Regions from separate parts of the Klebsiella sp. PK01 genome, predicted to be linked through region 1. Evidence: predicted binding sites of a transcription regulator. Region 1 holds the regulator's gene; the other holds the start of a gene.
The links. Region 1 encodes CRP, which controls carbon source genes, mostly activating them, when cyclic AMP is high. Its sites were predicted from a motif close to ATGTGANNNNNNTCACAT; they were not measured.

Region 1 (17,068 bases):
CCATTCTCTTGAGTCATTTTCATGTAATCTATACCGATTACCCGCAAGACCACATATTGGCTAACCGCCCACTTTTATGCGCGGTATAGTGTTCTAAAAGTTTCTTAATAATCCTGGTACTATGGTTGAAATAACCCCGACAGCAGTGACGCCCCCCGATAACGACTCGCGTGAATTCCATCCGATGCGCGGCGTGGGCAATCGTCATCTGCAAACCATGCTGCCGCGGATCATCCGCCGCAAGCTCCGATTTACGCCGCACTGGCAACGCCTTGAGCTGCCGGATGGCGATTTCGTCGATCTGGCCTGGAGCGAAGACCCCGCCGGCGCGCGCCACAAACCGCGACTGGTGGTCTTTCACGGTCTGGAAGGCAGCCTGCACAGCCCTTACGCCCACGGTTTGATTCACGCCGCCATGCAGCGCGGCTGGCTCGGGGTGGTGATGCATTTTCGCGGTTGCAGCGGCGAGCCGAATCGCAACAGTCGTATTTATCACTCTGGCGAAACGGAAGACGGTACCTGGTTCCTGCACTGGCTGCAGCGCGAGTTCGGCGCCGCGCCGACGGCGGCGGTAGGCTATTCGCTTGGCGGCAACATGCTGGGCTGTCTGCTGGCGAAAGAAGGCGACAATATTCCGCTCGATGCAGCCGTCATTGTCTCGGCGCCCTTTATGCTGGAAGCCTGCAGCTACCATATGGACAAAGGATTTTCGCGCGTCTATCAGCGTTACCTGCTCAACCTGCTGAAAGCCAACGCCGCGCGCAAGCTGAAAGCCTATCCAGGCTCGCTGCCGGTCGATCTTCGCCAGCTTAAAAGCATGCGCCGCATCCGCGAATTCGACGACATGATCACCGCCAAAATCCACGGTTTCGCCGATGCGCTAGACTATTACCGACAGTGCAGCGCGATGCCGCGCTTAAGCGATATCACCAAGCCGACGCTGATCATTCACGCGAAAGACGATCCGTTTATGGACCATCATTCAATTCCGCCGCAGGAACAACTGCCGGCTAACGTCGAATATCAGCTCACGGAACAGGGCGGCCACGTTGGCTTTGTCGGCGGTACGCTGCGAAAACCGCAAATGTGGCTGGAGCAACGTATTCCGGATTGGTTAACCCGCTGGCTGGGAGGACAAGCATGATTATTCCCTGGCAGGATCTCGATCCCGAAACGCTGGATAATCTGATTGAAAGCTTTGTGTTGCGCGAAGGCACCGATTATGGTGAACATGAACGTTCGCTTGCCGATAAAGTCGCCGATGTAAAACAGCAGCTTAAAACCGGGGAGGCCGTGCTGGTGTGGTCAGAACTGCACGAGACGGTCAACATCATGCCCCGCAAGATGTTTAACGGCTAAGCGCCATGCCCCTCTAACCGCGAGTGCCTGGCGCGATACGGCGACACACCATCACTTAATCAGGGAGTTGTTATGTCTGCCAAACATCCAGTGATCGCAGTCACGGGCTCCAGCGGCGCGGGCACCACCACCACCAGCCTCGCGTTTCGCAAAATTTTCTCGCAACTGAACCTGCATGCCGCGGAGGTCGAAGGGGATAGCTTCCATCGCTATACTCGCCCGGAAATGGACATGGCGATCCGCAAGGCGCGCGATCAGGGCAAACACATCAGCTACTTTGGCCCGGAAGCCAATGACTTCAGCCTGCTTGAACGCACCTTTTTAGAGTACGGCGAATTCGGCAAGGGCCAGTCGCGCAAATACCTCCATACCTACGATGAAGCGGTTCCCTGGAATCAGGTTCCCGGCACCTTTACCCCATGGCAACCGCTGCCTGAACCGACCGACGTGTTGTTTTATGAAGGGCTGCACGGCGGCGTGGTGACGCCGCAGCATGACGTGGCGAAACATGTCGACCTGCTGGTCGGCGTGGTGCCGATCGTCAACCTTGAATGGATCCAGAAGCTCATTCGCGATACCAGCGAACGCGGCCATTCGCGCGAAGCGGTGATGGACTCGGTGGTGCGTTCGATGGAAGACTATATCAATTTCATCACCCCGCAGTTCTCACGCACCCATATCAACTTCCAGCGTGTGCCGACGGTCGATACCTCGAATCCGTTTGCCGCCAAAGGCATTCCATCGCTCGACGAAAGCTTCGTGGTGATTCACTTTCGCAATTTGCAGGGGATTGATTACCCCTGGCTGTTGGCGATGCTACAGGGGTCGTTTATCTCGCATATGAACACCCTGGTGGTGCCAGGCGGTAAGATGGGGCTGGCGATGGAGCTCATTATGGCGCCGCTGGTCGAGCGCTTGATGGAAGGCAAAACCATTAGTTAAGGGCAAAATAAAACCCCGGTCGCCGTGCTGCCGGGGTTAGTGTCCCGCTACGTCAATTCGTCTCAGGCTTCGATCACTTCGTAAGAGTGGGTGATGTTGACGGCCTTTTCCAGCATCAGCGCCACCGAGCAGTACTTCTCCGCGGATAAATCCACCGCACGGGACACCGCCGCATCCTTCAGCTCTTTACCGGTGACGATAAAGTGCAGATTGATATGGGTGAACAGGCGCGGCGCCTCTTCACGGCGTTCAGAGGTCAGCTTCACTTCGCAGTTGGTGACGTTTTGACGCCCTTTTTGCAGGATAGACACCACGTCAATTGCGCTACAGCCGCCCGCCGCCATCAGCACCATTTCCATCGGGCTGGGCGCTTTGTCCCCGGAGTTGCCATCCATTAAAATCTGGTGGCCGGAGGCCGACTCACCGATGAAGGTTAGACCTTCCACCCATTTCACACGCGCTTGCATAAAATTTAACTCCGCTGTTGCAATTTTCCTGACAGATTACGCGCACATAACAAATCTCGCAACGGAAGGCGACCTGGGTCATGCTGAAGCGAGACACCAGGAGACATGCGGTGAAAGCTATGCTAAAACAGTCTGGATGCTACAGTAATACATTGATGTACCGCATGTATGCTGAGGAGTTCACATTACAGGCTGCATAAATTGAGCAGCCAGCTTCCCAGGCATAGGGAAAAATACGATTGCATGCCCGGATGCCGTGTAGTGTCGGCGTCCGGAGATAGCTTATAACAGAGGATAACCGCGCATGGTGCTTGGCAAACCGCAAACAGACCCTACCCTTGAATGGTTCTTGTCTCATTGCCACATTCATAAGTACCCATCAAAGAGCACGCTGATTCACCAGGGTGAGAAAGCGGAAACGCTTTACTACATCGTAAAAGGCTCCGTGGCTGTACTCATCAAGGATGAAGAAGGTAAAGAGATGATCCTCTCTTACCTCAACCAGGGCGATTTCATCGGTGAATTAGGCCTGTTTGAAGAAGGTCAGGAACGTAGTGCCTGGGTACGTGCGAAAACCGCATGTGAAGTGGCCGAGATCTCTTACAAAAAATTCCGTCAGTTAATCCAGGTGAACCCGGACATCCTGATGCGCCTCTCTTCGCAGATGGCGCGTCGTCTGCAGGTCACTTCCGAGAAAGTCGGTAACCTTGCTTTCCTCGACGTGACGGGCCGTATCGCTCAGACCTTACTGAATCTGGCGAAACAGCCTGATGCCATGACCCACCCGGACGGGATGCAGATCAAAATCACCCGCCAGGAAATTGGCCAGATCGTCGGCTGTTCTCGTGAGACGGTTGGCCGTATTCTGAAGATGCTGGAAGATCAAAATCTGATCTCCGCACACGGTAAAACTATCGTCGTCTACGGTACCCGTTAAGTCGCTAAACGGCGTATTGCTCCGCGCAGTACGCCGTTTTTGTTTCTCCCATGTGGCGCAGGCTGATTTACCACCCGGAAGTCAACTACGCACTGCGGCAAACGCTGGTGCTGTGTCTACCTGTGGCCATCGGGCTTCTGCTCGGCCATCTGCAGCAAGGGTTGCTGTTCTCGTTAGTTCCCGCCTGTTGCAATATCGCCGGTCTCGACACCCCGCATAAACGCTTTTTCAAACGCCTGATCGTTGGCGGCTGCCTGTTTGCCGGCAGCAGCCTGATTGTGCAATTGCTTCTGGCGCGGGACATCCCGTTGCCGCTTATCCTCAGCGCGCTGGCGCTGATTCTCGGCGTGACGGCGGAAATCAGTTCGCTGCACGCTCGCCTGTTGCCGGCATCGCTTATCGCCGCCATTTTTACCTTAAGCCTGGCCGGCAATATGCCCATCTGGGAGCCGCTGCTTATCTATGCGCTGGGAACCTTGTGGTACGGACTCTTTAACTGGTTCTGGTTTTGGCTCTGGCGGGAGCAGCCGCTGCGCGAGTCGTTAAGCCTGCTTTACCGCGAACTGGCTAATTATTGCGAGGCCAAATATAGCCTCCTGACGCAGCACACTGACCCGACGACCTCCCTGCCGCCGCTGCTTACCCGCCAGCAGAAGGTGGTCGATTTAATTACCCAATGCTACCAGCAGATGCATATGTTAGCCGCCAACCAGCGTAGCGATCATAAGCGCCTGCTGCGCGCGTTCCAGGTTGGGCTGGATCTGCAGGAACATATTTCAGTGAGCCTGCACCAGCCGGAAGAGGTACAAAAACTGGTGGAGCGCAGCCATGCGGAAGCGGTTATCCGCTGGAACGCGCAGACCGTCGCCGCGCGTCTGCGGGTGCTGGCGGATGATATTCTCTACCACCGCTACCCGCGTCGCTTCCAGATGGATAAGCAAATCGGCGCGCTGGAAAAAATCGCTTATCAGCATCCCGATAACCCGGTAGGCCAGTTCTGCGCCTGGCACTTCAGTCGTATCGCCCGCGTGCTGCGCACCCAGCGCCCGCTGTACGCACGTAACCTGATGGCGGATAAAGAACGGCGCCTACCGCTACTACCGGCGCTGAAGAACTACCTGTCATTGAAATCCCCGGCGCTGCGCAACGCCGCGCGCATCAGCGTAATGTTGAGCATCGCCAGCCTGATGGGCAGCGCCCTACATCTGCCGAAGCCGTACTGGATCCTGATGACCGTGCTGTTCGTGACGCAAAACGGTTACGGCGCCACCCGCGTGCGGATTGTCCACCGGGCGGCAGGCACCCTGGCGGGCCTGGTGATCGCCTGGCTGACCCTACATTTCCACGTACCGGAGAGCTACACGTTAAGCGGTATGTTGTTCATCACGCTGCTGAGCTATCTCATCATCCGTAAACACTACGGCTGGGCGATGGTGGGCTTTACCGTCACCGCGGTATATACCCTGCAGTTGCTAACGCTTAACGGCGAGCAGTTCATCGTCGCCCGCTTTATCGATACCATCATTGGCTGTCTGATCGCCTTTGGCGGGATGGTCTGGCTATGGCCGCAATGGCAGAGCGGCCTGCTACGTAAAAACGCCCACGATGCCCTGGAGGCCGATCAGGAGGCTATTCGGCTGATCCTTAGCGCCGATCCGCAGGCCCCGGCGTTGGCCTACCAGCGTATGCGCGTCAACCAGGCGCACAACGCCCTGTATAACTCGCTTAACCAGGCGATGCAGGAACCGGGCTTTAACTCGCACTATCTGGAAGATATGAAGCTGTGGGTAACCCATAGCCAGTTTATCGTTGAGCATATCAACGCCATGACCACGCTGGCGCGCGAGCATACGATGCTAACGCCTGACCTGGCGCAGCGGTATCTGGAATCGTGTGAAATTGCCCTGCAGCGCTGTCAGCAGCGTCTGGATTCAGACGGGCCGGGCAGCGCGGGCGATGTGAATATTATGGAATCCCAGGACGGGGAAGTGTTGCGTGGGCCGCTCAGCACCCTTGAGCAGCATTTGCAGCGGATCCTCGGCCATCTGAACACCATGCACACCATTTCGTCGGTGGCATGGCGTCAGCGTCCGCATCACGGCATCTGGCTACGCACGACTAAGCGCTAAGTACGTTTTTAACCGCCTGCGCGAAGCGCGCCATCCCTTCGGCGATATCGCTATCATCAATCACCAGCGACGGCACAAAGCGCATTACGTCCGGCCCGGCGTTTAACACCATCACCCCGGCCTCCGCCGCGGCATAGAGGAAATCGCGCGCGCGTCCGTGATGCTGCGGCTTAAGCGCGGCGCCGATTAACAGTCCCATGCCGCGGATGTCGCTGAACAGATCAAACTGCGCATCGATCTGCTGCAGGTGTTCAACAAACAGCGCCCGTTTGGCATTGACGCCCGCCAGCACCTGCGGCGTGTTAATCAGGTTGAAAGCCGCGGTCGCCACCGCACAGGCCAGCGGATTGCCGCCGTAGGTGGAGCCATGGGAACCGGCATGGAAGGCGCTGGCGATTTCATTGGTGGTTAACATCGCGCTAATCGGGAAACCGCCGCCGAGCGCTTTCGCGCTGGTCAGGATGTCCGGCGTCACGCCGTAATGCATATAGGCGAACAATGAACCGGTACGGCCCATACCGCACTGCACTTCATCAAATACCAGCAGCGCCTGATGCTGGTCGCACAGATCGCGCAGCCCCTGCAGGAACGCTGGCGTCGCCGCCATCACCCCGCCCTCGCCCTGAATCGGCTCAACCACCACCGCGCAGGTATGGTCATCGATCACCGCTTTCACCGCCTCGAGATCGTTAAATGGAACATGCACGATATCTGCCGGTTTCGGCCCGAAACCGTCAGAGTATTTCGGCTGACCGCCGACCGAGACGGTGAACAGCGACCGTCCGTGGAAAGCATTATGGAAAGCGATGATTTTGGTTTTGTACGGACTATGGCGAGTGATCGCGTAATGACGCGCCAGCTTGAACGCCGTTTCGTTGGCTTCCGTTCCGGAGTTCATAAACACCACGCGCTCGGCAAAAGTGGCATCTACCAGCTGGCGCCCCAGGCGCAGCGCCGGCTCGTTGGTAAAAACGTTGCTGGTGTGCCACAGGGTCTCGCCCTGCTCACGCAGCGCCGCCACCAGCGCCGGGTGGCAGTGGCCCAGCGCGGTCACCGCAATCCCGCCGGCAAAATCAACGTACTCTTTGCCCTGCTGATCCCAAACGCGGCTGCCTTTCCCCTTCACCGGAATAAACTCCGCCGGTGCATAAATCGGCAGAATGACTTCATCGAATGTGGCGCGGGTGATTGCCGGTTGCTCTGTTGCCATGTGATGCCCATCCTTCTGTGTAACGTGCAATGATTGCGAAGTTTTAATCACAAAATATGCATAATAAATCACCTCATGGCAACTACAAATCAGCGTTTAAGGAAGTTTTCCAGCAACTGGTGTCCCTGTTCGCTAAGAATGCTCTCCGGGTGGAACTGCACGCCTTCGAGATCCCACTGGCGATGGCGGATACCCATGATTTCACCGCTGGCGCTGCGGGCGGTAACGATAAAATCCGCGGGAAGGGTCGGCGGGTCGATAACTAATGAATGGTAGCGCGTAACGGTAAGCGGGTTGTTTAGTCCCTGAAAAACGCCCTCGCCGTTGTGCTCAATCAGCGACGTTTTACCATGCATGACCTGCGCGGCGCGTACGATGGTGGCGCCAAAGACCTGGGCGATGGCCTGATGACCCAGACACACGCCGAGCAGCGGTGTTTTACCGGCATAGCGGCGGATAACGTCCAGCGAAATACCGGACTCATCCGGCGTGCAGGGGCCCGGCGAAATGACGATTTTCTCCGGCGCCAGCGACGCTATCTCTTCCAGCGTTAACTCATCGTTACGCTTAACCAGCACCTCCGCCCCCAGTTCACAAAAGTACTGGTACAGATTCCAGGTGAAAGAGTCATAGTTATCGATTAGCAGGATCATAGCGGCTCCGGAAAAAACAAAACCGGGCTATTCTACTCAGATTCCCGCGCTTCGCTCACCACTTTACGAAAGATCCGCTCCAGCGGCTCCGGGTCGCCCATCGCGCCCAGCTGGTTAGCCTGGCTCCACGCATCCGGATCGATGCCCCGCCAGTCGAGCAGGTAACCGGCGTGAATGGCCAACTGTTCGAAGAAGATCCTTTGCGTCAGGCCGTTGCCAAGGCGGAAAGGATGCAGGACATTGATTTCGCCGTAGTACCAGCTCAGGCGCTCGACGAAGGTCTCCCGGGGGAGTTCACGCAGATAGTCCTCTTCTTCCAGCTTGCGCATCAGCGCGTTACCCTCTTTCTCTATCCACGCGAAGTGGCAAAACGGCGTATCGCCCTGGTAGATATCGATTTCCCGCAGTTTACCCGCCCAGTCAAAGAGATCCTGATAAAGTTGCCGGTGAATGGCGCAGAGATGCGGTAAGCCGCGGCCGCGCGGGCCCAACGGGATCGTCGCCGCGCGCAGCGAAGTGAATTCCCATGCAGTTTGTTCCAGCCGTTGCGCCTGATGGATACCCAGCCGGTTACGCAGCACATCCAGCGCCGGATAGAGATAGGGGTCGCGACCGTCGCCATATTTATCGCTCATGACGCCTCCTCAGCTCGGCAAGACGCGCCAGCGCTTCCTCAGCCGTCAGGCTAACCAGCGGTACCGTCGCGCCTTCAAGGCGTCTGCTGGCCTGAAAATTGGCGTTGCGGGTCTGTTCCCAGAGCCGGGATTTTTGCTTATCGGTGAGTAAACGCATGGTCGCCTCCCTTATCGTCCCCTGTGTGCCACAAGTATAAGCAGCAATTTCGGGTTACGCAGAGAGGCAAGCCAGGCGCAGGCGGACCGCCCGCGCCAGAAGAGGGTTACGGCAGCACTTTCGCCGAAAGAATAACGACCGGTTTAGACGGAACATTTTGGTACGGGCCAACGTTGTGGGTCGGAACCTGAGAGATTTTGTCGGCGACGTCCATACCCTTCACCACTTTACCAAATACCGCATAGCCAAAATCACGCTGGCCGTGGTCGAGGAAGGCGTTATCCGCCACGTTGATGAAGAACTGGCTGGTCGCGCTGTCCTGATCGGCGGTACGCGCCATGGCGATCGTCCCGCGGGTATTACGCAGGCCATTGTCGGCTTCGTTTTTAATCGGCGGGTTAGGCTGCTTTTGCTGCATCTGCTCGTTAAAGCCGCCGCCCTGCACCATAAAGCCTGGGATCACCCGGTGGAAGGTCGTGTTGTTATAGAAACCGCTGTTCACGTACTTCAGGAAGTTATCGACAGAAATCGGCGCCTTCTGGCTATTCAGCTCCAACTCGATGTTGCCAGCAGAAGTGGTCAGCAGTACGTGCGGGTCGCCCTTGGCCGCCATGGCGGGGGAGAATGCTGAAATGGCGAATACGGCAGCCATCGCCGCCAGAGTGGATTTGAGCATGGAAATTCCTTAACGGAGCAGAGTAAAAAGCAAGTGCCTTGATTCTAAAGAGCCTTTGCATAGCGGGCTAGCCTTTTACCTAATTTTACTTAGCTGAAACACTTGTTACGAACTGACTCAATCCTCTCACCGTTCACTAATGTGATGGAGATCACATAAATCCATGCAATAAATTCTACATTTCAATATAAACGTTTGCCTTCATCACTTGAATGAATAAAATCTGTGCGCCCGGCGCAGCGTCAACGCGCTTTACCTATCTATTCACAGGCCTGTCATGACTAACAGCAATCGTATCAAGCTCACATGGATCAGCTTTTTCTCCTACGCCCTGACCGGCGCGTTGGTGATCGTCACCGGGATGGTGATGGGGAACATCGCAGATTATTTCCATCTGCCGGTGTCCAGTATGAGTAACACCTTTACCTTCCTCAATGCCGGTATTCTGATTTCTATCTTCCTCAATGCCTGGCTGATGGAGATCGTGCCGCTGAAAACCCAGCTGCGCTTCGGCTTTATCCTGATGCTGTTAGCCATCGCCGGGCTGATGTTCGGCCACAGCCTGACGCTGTTCTCCGCGTCGATGTTCGTGCTCGGTCTGGTCAGCGGGATCACCATGTCGATCGGGACTTTCCTGATTACCCACATGTATGAAGGCCGCCAGCGCGGCGCGCGTCTGCTGTTCACGGACTCCTTCTTCAGCATGGCAGGGATGATCTTCCCGATGGTCGCCGCCGTTCTGCTGGCGCGCAGCATCGAGTGGTACTGGGTTTACGCCTGTATCGGCCTGGTCTACGTCGCTATTTTCGTGCTGACTTTCGGCTGTGAGTTCCCGGTGCTTGGCAATAAAGCGCTGGCGGAAAACAGCCAGCCGGTAGTGAAAGAGAAATGGGGCATCGGCGTGCTGTTCCTTTCCATCGCCGCGCTATGCTACATCCTCGGCCAGTTGGGCTTTATCTCCTGGGTACCAGAGTATGCCAAAGGCCTCGGCATGAGCCTCGGCGACGCCGGTAAGCTGGTCAGCGATTTCTGGATGTCCTATATGATCGGCATGTGGTCGTTCAGCTTCATCCTGCGCTTCTTCGACCTGCAGCGCATCCTGACCGTGCTGGCGGGTCTGGCGACAGTCCTGATGTATCTGTTCATTAACGGTTCGCCGGAGCATATGCCGTGGTTCATCCTGACCCTTGGCTTCTTCTCCAGCGCTATCTATACCTCGATCATTACCCTGGGCTCGCAGCAGACCAAAGTCGCTTCACCGAAGCTGGTGAACTTCATTCTGACCTGCGGCACCATCGGCACCATGCTGACCTTCGTGGTGACCGGGCCGATCGTCGCGGCCAGCGGCCCGCTGGCCGCGCTGCACACCGCGAACGGCCTCTATGCCGTGGTATTCGTGATGTGTCTGCTCCTTGGCTTCGTTTCCCGCCACCGTCAGAACGCGTCGACGCACTAAGCCTTAGGCCCCTTTGCTTCGGCAAAGGGGCTATTTTTGGTAAAAAACAACTCCTCGCCGCCTTTATCGGTCTGTATCCACGTCTGCGCCAGCTGCGTAGTCGCAATGACCCTTCCCTGACGAATTGACCAACGTACCGGCACCTGGCAGCGTACGGCTTCAAAACCGTTTTCAGCAGGCAAGATCACCAGATTAGCCGGATTGCCGGTAGCGATGCCGTAATCATTGAGCCCAAAGGTTCTGGCGCTGTTGTGGGTAATCAGCTGTAGACTGTCGTTAATCTGCTGATAGCCCATCAGTTGGCAAACGTGCAGCCCCATATGCAGCACCTGTAGCATGTTGCCGGTTCCCAACGGATACCATGGGTCGAACACATCATCGTGGCCAAAACAAACATTAATGCCGGCCGCCATCAGCTCCTTGACCCGCGTCACGCCGCGCCGCTTCGGGTAGTCATCAAAGCGCCCCTGCAGATGAATATTGACCAGCGGGTTGGCGACGAAGTTAATGCCCGAGAGTTTTAACAGGCGGAACAGCCGCGAGGTATAAGCGCCATTGTAGGAGTGCATCGCGGTCGTATGACTCGCGGTCACCCGGGGGCCGATTCCCTCTTTTAATGCCAGCGCGGCGACCGTTTCGACAAAGCGTGACTGTTCATCGTCAATTTCATCGCAGTGGATATCCAGCGGACGCTGGTATTTCTGCGCCAAACGGAAGGCGATATGCAGCGATTCCACTCCGTATTCACGAGTAAATTCGAAATGCGGGATCGCCCCGACCACATCGGCGCCCAGCTGTAATGCCTCCTCCAGCAAACTCTCACCATTGGGGTAGGATAAAATCCCTTCCTGGGGGAAGGCGACTATCTGCAAATCGACCCACGGCGCTACCTCTTGTTTGACTTCCAGCATCGCTTTCAGCGCGGTCAACGATGGGTCAGAAACATCGACATGGGTGCGAACAAACTGGATGCCGTTAGCGATTTGCCAGCGCAGGGTTTTCCACGCGCGGGCTTTCACATCCTCATGGCTTAGCAGCGCTTTACGCTCGGCCCAACGCTCAATCCCCTCGAACAGCGTCCCGGACTGGTTCCAGTTTGGTTCTCCCGCCGTTTGCGTGGTATCGAGATGAATATGCGGTTCGATAAACGGCGGGATGGCCAATCCGCCGCGGGCGTTAAGCACTTCGTAGCTCTCGCTGCGTGCCTCTCCCATCGGCGTAATGTCGCCGAATCGCCCTTTATCAATCGCAATCTGCCACAACCCTTCCCTCTTTGGCAGATGGACGTTCTGAATTAACCACAGCGGCGTTGTCGACATAGTTTGCTCCCCTGAATATTGCTCATTTCTTCCGCTGCCTTTGTACATAAAAAGAACAGAACGGAAAAGCCTGATTTTTCCATAACTTATAAAAATCATTATAAATCATGAATATACTCATTAAGTGGTAGGTAAGTTCTAAATTGATTTGTATCAATGAGTGTAGTAGCTGAATCGTTAAGGTAGGCGGTAATAGAAAAGAAATCGAGGCAAAAATGAGCAAAGTCAGAATCGCTATTATCGGTAACGGCATGGTCGGCCATCGCTTTATCGAAGAGCTTCTTGATAAGGCGCCTGCCGGACAATTCGACATTACCGTGTTCTGTGAAGAGCCGCGTATCGCCTATGACCGTGTCCACCTGTCGTCTTACTTCTCCCATCACACTGCGGAAGAGCTGTCGCTGGTACGCGAAGGTTTCTATGAGAAACACGGCGTCAAGGTGCTGGTCGGCGAACGCGCGATTACCATCAACCGCCAGGAAAAGGTTATCCACTCCAGCGCTGGCCGTACCGTTTTCTACGACAAGCTGATTATGGCGACTGGCTCATACCCGTGGATCCCGCCGATTAAAGGCGCGGAAACCCAGGATTGCTTCGTCTATCGTACTATTGAAGATCTTAACGCCATCGAATCCTGCGCCCGTCGCAGCAAACGCGGCGCGGTGGTCGGCGGCGGTCTGCTCGGTCTGGAAGCAGCCGGCGCGCTGAAAAATCTCGGGGTGGAAACCCACGTGATCGAGTTTGCGCCGATGCTGATGGCCGAGCAGCTCGATCAGATGGGCGGCGAGCAGCTGAAGCGTAAGATCGAAAGCATGGGTGTGAAGGTTCACACCAGCAAAAACACCAAAGAGATCGTTCAGCAGGGCACCGAGGCGCGCAAAACGATGCGCTTCGCCGACGGTAGCGAACTGCAGGTCGATTTCATCGTCTTCTCTACCGGTATCCGTCCGCGCGACAAGCTGGCTACTCAATGCGGTCTCGCCGTCGCCCAGCGCGGCGGCATCATGGTCAACGATAGCTGCCAGACCTCCGACCCGGATATCTACGCTATCGGCGAATGCGCCAGCTGGAATAACCGCGTGTATGGTCTTGTCGCCCCGGGCTACAAAATGGCGCAGGTGACGGTTGACCATATCCTCGGCAACGACAATCTGTTCACCGGCGCCGACCTCAGCGCCAAGCTGAAACTGCTCGGCGTTGACGTTGGCGGTATCGGCGACGCCCACGGGCGCACGCCGGGCGCGCGTAGCTACGTCTATCTCGACGAAAGCAAAGAAGTCTACAAACGGCTCATCGTCAGCGAAGATAACAAAACCCTGCTCGGCGCGGTACTGGTCGGCGACACCAGCGATTACGGCAACCTGCTGCAGCTGGTGCTGAACGCCATCGAATTACCGGAAAACCCGGATTCGCTGATCCTCCCGGCCCACGCCGGCAGCGGCAAGCCGTCTATCGGCGTGGATAAACTGCCGGACAGCGCGCAAATTTGTTCCTGCTTCGACGTCAGCAAAGGCGACCTGATCGCCGCTATCAATAAAGGCTGTCACACCGTAGCGGCGCTGAAAGCGGAAACCAAAGCCGGAACCGGCTGCGGCGGCTGTATTCCGCTGGTGACGCAGGTGCTCAACGCCGAGCTGGCGAAACAGGGTATCGAAGTGAACAACAATCTGTGCGAGCACTTCGCCTACTCTCGCCAGGAACTGTTCCACCTGATCCGCGTGGAAGGCATCAAAACCTTCGACGAGCTGCTGGAAAAACACGGTCAGGGCTACGGCTGTGAAGTCTGTAAGCCGACCGTCGGTTCCCTGCTGGCCTCCTGCTGGAATGAGTACATCCTCAAACCACAGCACACGCCGCTGCAGGACACCAACGATAACTTCCTCGCCAATATCCAGAAAGATGGCACCTACTCGGTGATCCCGCGCTCCGCAGGCGGCGAAATCACGCCAGAAGGCCTGGTTGCCGTCGGTCGCATCGCGCGCGAATTTAATCTGTATACCAAAATCACCGGCTCCCAGCGTATCGGCCTGTTCGGCGCGCAAAAAGATGACCTGCCGGAGATCTGGCGTCAGCTGATTGAAGCCGGCTTCGAAACCGGCCATGCGTACGCCAAAGCGCTACGTATGGCGAAAACCTGCGTCGGCAGTACCTGGTGCCGCTACGGCGTCGGCGATAGCGTCGGCTTCGGCGTAGAACTGGAAAACCGCTACAAAGGCATCCGTACCCCGCACAAAATGAAGTTCGGCGTCTCCGGCTGCACCCGTGAATGCGCGGAAGCCCAGGGTAAAGACGTTGGGATCATCGCCACCGAGAAAGGCTGGAACCTGTACGTGTGCGGTAACGGCGGGATGAAACCACGCCACGCCGATCTGCTGGCCGCGGACCTCGATCGCGATACGCTCATCAAATATCTCGACCGCTTTATGATGTTCTACATCCGCACCGCCGATAAGCTGACCCGTACCGCGCCGTGGCTGGACAACATGGAAGGCGGCATCGACTATCTGCGCAGCGTCATCATCGACGATAAGCTGGGCCTGAACGATCACCTTGAAGAAGAGCTGGCTCGCCTGCGCGCCGCTTTCGCCTGCGAATGGACCGAGACCGTCAATAACCCGGCGGCGCAGACGCGCTTCAAACACTTTATCAACAGCGACCAGCGCGACCCGAACGTTCAGGTGGTGCCGGAACGTGACCAGCATCGCCCGGCCACGCCCTATGAGCGCATCCCGGTCACGCTGGTGGAGGAAAACGTATGAGCCAGTGGGTAAACATCTGCAAAATTGACGACATCCTGCCGGCGACCGGCGTCTGCGCGCTGCTGGGGCAACAGCAGGTGGCTATCTTCCGTCCGTACCATGACGACAGAGTGTTCGCCATCAGCAATATCGATCCGTTCTTCAATGCCAGCGTGCTGTCCCGCGGGATCATCGCTGAGCATGACGGCGCGCTGTGGGTTGCCAGCCCGCTGAAAAAGCAGCGCTTCCGCCTCAGCGACGGGTTGTGCATGGAAGATGAGAGCCACTCCATCGCCCATTACGAAGCCCGTGTTAAAGATGGCAAAGTGCAGCTGAAAGCCTGATGCCGCAAGGTTCCCTCCGCGCCGCGGGGGGAACCATATCATCGGCTTATAACCACTACTAAGTAGAGGCGGCAAAATTCATATCTCCGTGATTCCCTCTGCTGCTATGCTACGACCGCACTCCCTTTCCCCCCTTGCCGTGAGGATCTGCCGTGGACCACTTACCTATTTTTTGCCAACTACGCGATCGCGACTGCTTGCTGGTCGGCGGCGGCGATGTCGCTGAACGCAAGGCGCGTCTGTTGCTCGACGCCGGCGCCCGGTTAACGGTGAACTCACGCCAGTTTACTCCGCAGTTTCAGGTGTGGGCCGAGGCGCAGATGCTGACGCTGGCGCAGGGCGATTTCAATCCTGCGCTGCTCGATAACTGCTGGCTGGCGATCGCCGCCACCGACGATGATGTCGTTAATCAGCAGGTCAGCGAGGCAGCCGAATCACGGCGTATTTTCTGTAACGTGGTGGATGCGCCCCGTCAGGCTAGCTTTATCATGCCGTCAATTATCGACCGCTCGCCGCTGATGGTCGCCGTGTCTTCCGGTGGTACCTCGCCGGTGTTGGCGCGCCTGCTGCGTGAAAAGCTCGAATCGCTGCTGCCGCTGCATCTCGGACAAATCGCCCGCTATGCCGGGCAGCTGCGCTCAAGGGTGAAAAAGCAGTTCGCTACCGTCGGCGAACGCCGCCGCTTCTGGGAAAAGCTATTTGTTAACGATGGCCTCGCCCAATCGCTGGCGAACGATGATCGTCAGGCCGTCGCCGATACCACGGAACGGTTACTGAATGAACCACTGGAACATCGCGGCGAAGTGGTGCTGGTTGGCGCCGGTCCGGGCGATGCCGGTCTGCTCACCCTCAAAGGGCTGCAGCAGATCCAGCAGGCCGATGTGGTGGTCTACGACCGGCTGGTCTCCGACGATATTATGAATCTGGTGCGCCGCGACGCCGATCGGGTATTTGTCGGCAAACGCGCAGGCTATCACTGCGTGCCGCAGGAGGAAATTAACCAAATCCTGCTGCGCGAAGCGCAAAGCGGCAAGCGTGTCGTGCGCCTGAAAGGCGGCGATCCGTTTATTTTTGGCCGCGGCGGCGAAGAGCTGGAGACTCTCTGCGCGGCAGGTATTCCGTTCTCGGTGGTGCCAGGGATCACCGCCGCATCCGGCTGCTCGGCCTACTCAGGCATTCCGCTTACCCACCGTGATTTCGCCCAGGGCGTACGTCTAATTACCGGCCATCTGAAAACCGGTAGCGATCTCGACTGGCAAAACCTGGCGGCGGAAAAACAGACGCTGGTGTTCTATATGGGGCTAAACCAGGCGCCGGCGATCCGTGAAAAGCTGATCGCCCACGGCATGGCGGCGGATATGCCGGCCGCCATCGTCGAGAACGGCACCGCGGTCAACCAGAAGGTTGTCGCCGGCACTCTGGATCGGTTGGATATTCTGGCGCAGCAGATGGCCAGCCCGGCGTTGATTATCGTGGGCCGCGTGGTGGCGCTACGCGACAAGCTGAACTGGTTTTCTCACCATTAAGCTAATGCGCTCTAACAGACACAAAAAAACCGGGATTATCCCGGTTTTTTTACCTTCAGCGAGCCTTGTTACGGCTTAGCGACAAAGCCAATCGCGTCATATACCGCTTTCAGGGTCTTAGAAGCGTGCGCGCTGGCTTTTTCCGCCCCCTCTTTCATCACCTGATTAAGGAACGCTTCGTCGTTGCGGAAACGGTGATAGCGCTCCTGCAGCTCGGTCAGCATCCCGGAAACCGCTTCGGCGACTTCGCCTTTCAGGTGGCCGTACATTTTACCTTCAAAGTGCTGTTCCAGTTCCGGAATGCTCTGGCCGGTCACGGCGGAGAGGATATCCAGCAGGTTGGAAACGCCCGCTTTGTTTTGCACATCGTAACGGACAACCGGCGGCTCGTCGGAGTCGGTCACCGCGCGTTTAATCTTCTTAACTACCGATTTCGGGTCTTCCAGCAGACCAATGACGTTGTTGCGGTTGTCATCGGACTTGGACATCTTCTTGGTCGGCTCCAGCAGGGACATCACGC
Region 2 (4,762 bases), on a different contig from region 1:
AGGCTGTGCCACAATTACATTGTCGACGCAATCCGGAACCTCCTTCAACACATTGCGCAATACCTGAGGGGAGTCGACGTCGGGGGAAACCCTCCCGTGAGCCAGCGGGATAATGCGAAAGACAAAGACCGGAAAACAACTAAAGCGCCCTGTTGTGGCGCTTTAGTTTTTTGCAGGTATCACGATTAATCCTCTTCCAGCAGGCGTGCGCCGGTTCCCTCTTCACCCAACTTATCCCCAGGGTTGCGTAATGGACAATCGCGGCGCGATAAACAGCCGCAGCCGATGCAGCCGTCGAGCTGGTCACGTAGCGCGGTCAGGGTGTGGATACGCCGGTCCAACTCCTCCCGCCATTGCGACGACAGTTGTTTCCACTCTTTGGCGCTCAGATTATGCCCTTCCGGCAAGACGCCGAATGCCTCGCCGATGGTCGCCAGCGGAATACCAATACGTTGCGCAATCTTGATGATCGCCACTGCTCGCAGCACATCACGGCGATATCGCCGCTGATTGCCCGCGTTGCGCTGGCTGCGGATAAGCCCTTTGCTTTCATAAAAGTGTAGCGCCGAGACGGCGACGCCGGTTCGTTTCGCCACCTCCCCAGGGGAGAGCAGCATTTTGATGCGTGCTGGTTTATTTTCCATAAAGCTCTTTACCTCAAGTTAACTTGAGGAATTATACTCGCCGACAGACAAAACGACGAATCGAGAATTGAGAGAGGCCGCTTTATGTCCCATCAGGATATTATCCAAACGCTTATTGAATGGATTGATGAACATATCGATCAACCACTTAACATTGATGTAGTCGCTAAAAAATCGGGATACTCGAAATGGTATCTGCAGCGAATGTTCCGTACCGTTACCCACCAGACGCTGGGTGATTACATTCGCCAGCGCCGGCTACTGCTCGCCGCTGAAGCGCTGAGAACCACGCAACGTCCTATTTTTGATATTGCGATGGATTTGGGATACGTCTCGCAGCAGACGTTCTCGCGGGTATTCCGCCGGGAGTTCGATCGCACTCCCAGCGATTACCGTCATCAGATTTCCGCCTGACGACCGTCGTGCGGCGTACGCAGTAAGATCGGGGACTTGGCGAGCCACTGCATAAACTCCTGTGGCGGCATAGCCCTGGCAAAATGCCATCCCTGACAAAACTGCACGCCGCGCTTAAGCAACCAATCCACCTGATCCAGCGTTTCTACCCCTTCGGCGATGGTTTTTAAACGCAGGCTACGCGCCATATCAATGATATGCTCGGCAATCAGATGGCTGGTACTGTTGGTGGTCAGCGTATCGATAAAGGATTTATCAATCTTCAGAATATCGACATTGAGCGAATAGAGGTTATGCAGGTTGGAATAACCGGTACCGAAATCATCAATGGCTATTTCGTAGCCCGCTTCGCGGAACGCCTGAATCACCGGTGTGGTTTTCGGCACATCGATAAATCCTCTTTCGGTGACTTCAATTTTAATTTGCTTCACGCAAACCGCATAGCTGCGGGCCTTCTCAGTGATCTGCGCAATTAATCGCGCGGAGTGGAAGTCCGATGCCGAAAGATTAATCGCGATATAGAGCTGTGGATGTCTGGCCAGATATTCGCCAAGATCGTTGAACAACTCGTCGACCACATAATCCGTCACCTGAGCAATCATGCCTGAGTTTTCCGCCAACGGAATAAACTCCGCCGGGCTCATCACCGGACCGTCAAACCCCGGCCAGCGTAACAGCGCCTCGGCGCCGACGCAGCGGTTATTCTTGATGTCGATAATAGGTTGGTAATGCAGGCACAGTTGTCGGTGGCTTAACGCTCGCTGCAGTTTATTGCGCGGTGAATGATACTGCTGACGGCTTCGCGACCAGACCATCAGAATCAAAATGCTGCAAATAATGCCTAACGGCAGGGTCAAGGTAATCTGGTCGTAGAGGCTGGCATAATAGCTGGCGCGCGAGGTGGACATGATGACCGCAATCGGTCGAATCGACGAATGGGCGACGGTATAAACCCGGCCATCCTGGTTGAAAAAAGCGTCTTCGTGGCGAATAAGACGATGTAATTCCCTGGCATCAACGTTTTTACTCACGGAGAAAAACATGTTCGTTTTGGTGTCGAAGACGCCGTAAGCTAAATCTTTATCGCTGGAAATAACCGAACTATAAGAGAGAGGGTTAACCACCACGGCATAATGCCCGCGCTGCATATAATTCATATCATAGCCGGGATAAAACGGCGTATCACGATAGTAGTAAATGGAGACGTCGGGCTTTCGAGTATAATTCGCGGCAGCTATTCTCCAGCCCTCTTCGGGATGGACCGCGGTGGAACAGAGGAAAGTGTTACCGCTCGCATAAATCAGGTCATCAACATACAGTAGCCCGCGCACGATATTTAACATGTACTGCTGATGCTGCGGGGAACACATTGCCCCGGTAAAGTGCATGGCTTTTTCGCGCGCCTGCTCGGATTCATGAATGACCATTTCCGTTTTTTGCAGCGCCAGCTGCGAAAACGATTGCAGTCTATCTGAGATTTCTTCCCGGGCTCTGATTTGCGCAAACCACAACGCCAACACCACCGGCAGCACAACCACCAGTATGATGAAGAATATTCTTAACGCCTTATGCGGCGCGTTACGACTCATTTCCGCTTTTTATCCATGCGATACGCCTCAATCACGGTATAAGGACAAAAACCAGGCATTACCGACTGTTATAAAAAACAGCGAATTTCAGCAACGAACACGTTTATGTAAAAACCTCACACCTAATAATGATGAATCATACTTACTTATAGATGGATCGAGAAACATTCTCGTAATAATTAAGACACTAGCCACTTACTAATTCGGTTTCTCCGTACAATTACTCGTAATAAGTAACAAAACCCGTTGAACAATTATCGGCAGTCCAGGTCCAGTCCTTAACGGTGTCGAAAAACAGACACCAGACATGCTGGCGCGCATTCCGCCGCCATTAACCCTATTAATAACGTGGTTTAAAATGTCAAAAAAGGTCATTTTTTGTCTGGCGAATAAATCAGCAAATGTGATATAGTTCACACAAGTTGATGAAACAAAATCGTCGTTTCATCACTCCCTGAAGTGCCCGCCGATAGCCAGAGCGTCTCATTATTGATAATCGCGCCAGGTTGTCTAAGGCTCCCGACTTTCTTTGAGAGATAGGATAAGTTAATGGCTTCCATTACTACCAGTGTCGTACTTTTGCGCTGGCCCCTGGTGAGCGCGGTATTGATGTTCCTGGCCAGTTCGTTGAATATTCAATTACGTAAAAGCGACTATGCCGGCTTAGCGATTATTTGTAGCTGCCTGGGTCTGGCTGCCGCCTGTTGGTTTGCTACCGGCTTGTTAGGCATCACCATGGTGGATGTTGCTAAAATCTGGGGCAACATTAAAGATGTCATGGTTGAAGTCATGAGCCAGACGCCGCCAGAATGGCCAATGATGATGACCTGATAAAAAAGCTTCCTGCGGGAAGCTTTTTTATTTTCAGCAACAGCGATGCTCTTCCCGGCCCCTGCTAATATTGTTCGCATAACATCGGTCGTAGACGCTCGTTTGGGCAGCGCTTAACCGCACAATACGATTGATAAAGACAAGATTCCTGCTCCGCGACCTCGAAATTGTACGGGCAGGTTGGCCGCTCTCTTAAGGTTTCCCACTGTTTATCGTCGTAACGCGTGATGTTATAAATTTTTAATGAATGATATCGATCATTAATTAAAACTTTAGATGAATAAAGTTTCATGGTTTCGCCGGGAATTAATAAAAGCTCAGCCTCATACCAGATAATAAACTTGAGAAACCGTAGCCCAGATATTGACGAAAAGGCAACGCCAGTATGCGGGCAGATAAGGGTGTTAAGAATCGTCCATTTCATCTTCCATCCTTGTAAGTAAAATCTGAGAGAGAATTTAGTGATAGCACTCCAGGCCGTTATCTGCAAGGCAGGTTATTAATAGTGTGATATAGACCAACCCTGACACACATCGGCCATACCACTCTTGAAGTAAGCTAATCCGGGCATTCTACGAATTATGTATTAATACTAAAAAAACATAACCATGCAAAGGTTATAAATAACCTTACAATATATTTTAAATAGCAGACAAAAATATCATTTTGATATTCACCTGGATGGGATAAGCAATTAGCGATCGCAAAGCGAAAATATTCTATGGTAGGAGAAGCGTCACTTTCTTTTGTATTCTCGCAATCAGGACAATACCACCTACGTCGCGCTGAACCCGGGAGAGGTAAGTAGAAAAAGGCACAGGGGCGCGTTTGCATTGACTAAAATATAACCATCTCCCTGCAGAGTGCCGCATCATGAACATCTTCGGTTTTCAACGTCGTCTGGCGATGGTTTCCGGCTGCCTTCTGGCCATCGTGTTTGCCTTCTCCGCTTCAGCGGCTTCGACGGATAAATCGCCGCCGGCGCAAAAGGACAAAGCGGAGCTGGCCATCAATATGGATCACATCATGCAGCCGCAAAAAGGCGATCTTCCCGATATGATCAACCGGCGGGCGATCCGGGTATTAACGACCTACAGCAAGACCTTCTTTTTTATCGATAAGGGGACCCAGCGCGGCGCCACCCACGATCTTTTCATCGCTTTAGAAAAAGATCTCAATAGCAGACTGGCAAAAGAGAAGAAGCTGAAGCAGAAACACCTCAAAGTGCGGATCGTTTTCATCCCGGTGACGCGGGATAACCTGTTCAAGGCGTTGAATGAAGGT

Region 2: a site for CRP is predicted at 3,049-3,066, ahead of AC22LX_RS19090 (YjcB family protein). Genes of this name have one in related genera too.

Annotation. Positions count from the first base shown of each region.
Region 1 is NZ_JBYEZM010000005.1:457,101-474,168, reverse strand. It holds gene AC22LX_RS18500 (hydrolase) at 122-1,144, shown strand; gene AC22LX_RS18495 (YheU family protein) at 1,141-1,359, shown strand; gene AC22LX_RS18490 (phosphoribulokinase) at 1,432-2,301, shown strand; gene AC22LX_RS18485 (OsmC family protein) at 2,364-2,768, opposite strand; gene crp (cAMP-activated global transcriptional regulator CRP) at 3,073-3,705, shown strand; gene AC22LX_RS18475 (YccS/YhfK family putative transporter) at 3,756-5,834, shown strand; gene argD (bifunctional acetylornithine/succinyldiaminopimelate transaminase) at 5,824-7,044, opposite strand; gene pabA (aminodeoxychorismate synthase component 2) at 7,134-7,697, opposite strand; gene AC22LX_RS18460 (putative adenosine monophosphate-protein transferase Fic) at 7,730-8,332, opposite strand; gene AC22LX_RS18455 (YhfG family protein) at 8,322-8,489, opposite strand; gene ppiA (peptidylprolyl isomerase A) at 8,596-9,165, opposite strand; gene tsgA (MFS transporter TsgA) at 9,443-10,621, shown strand; gene AC22LX_RS18440 (cytosine deaminase) at 10,618-11,940, opposite strand; gene nirB (nitrite reductase large subunit NirB) at 12,156-14,699, shown strand; gene nirD (nitrite reductase small subunit NirD) at 14,696-15,022, shown strand; gene cysG (siroheme synthase CysG) at 15,175-16,548, shown strand; gene trpS (tryptophan--tRNA ligase) at 16,617-17,068, opposite strand, start outside.
Region 2 is NZ_JBYEZM010000006.1:56,430-61,191, reverse strand. It holds gene soxR (redox-sensitive transcriptional activator SoxR) at 186-644, opposite strand; gene soxS (superoxide response transcriptional regulator SoxS) at 729-1,058, shown strand; gene AC22LX_RS19095 (EAL domain-containing protein) at 1,043-2,647, opposite strand; gene AC22LX_RS19090 (YjcB family protein) at 3,197-3,478, shown strand; gene iraM (anti-adapter protein IraM) at 3,543-3,902, opposite strand; gene AC22LX_RS19080 (MltF family protein) at 4,352-4,762, shown strand, end outside.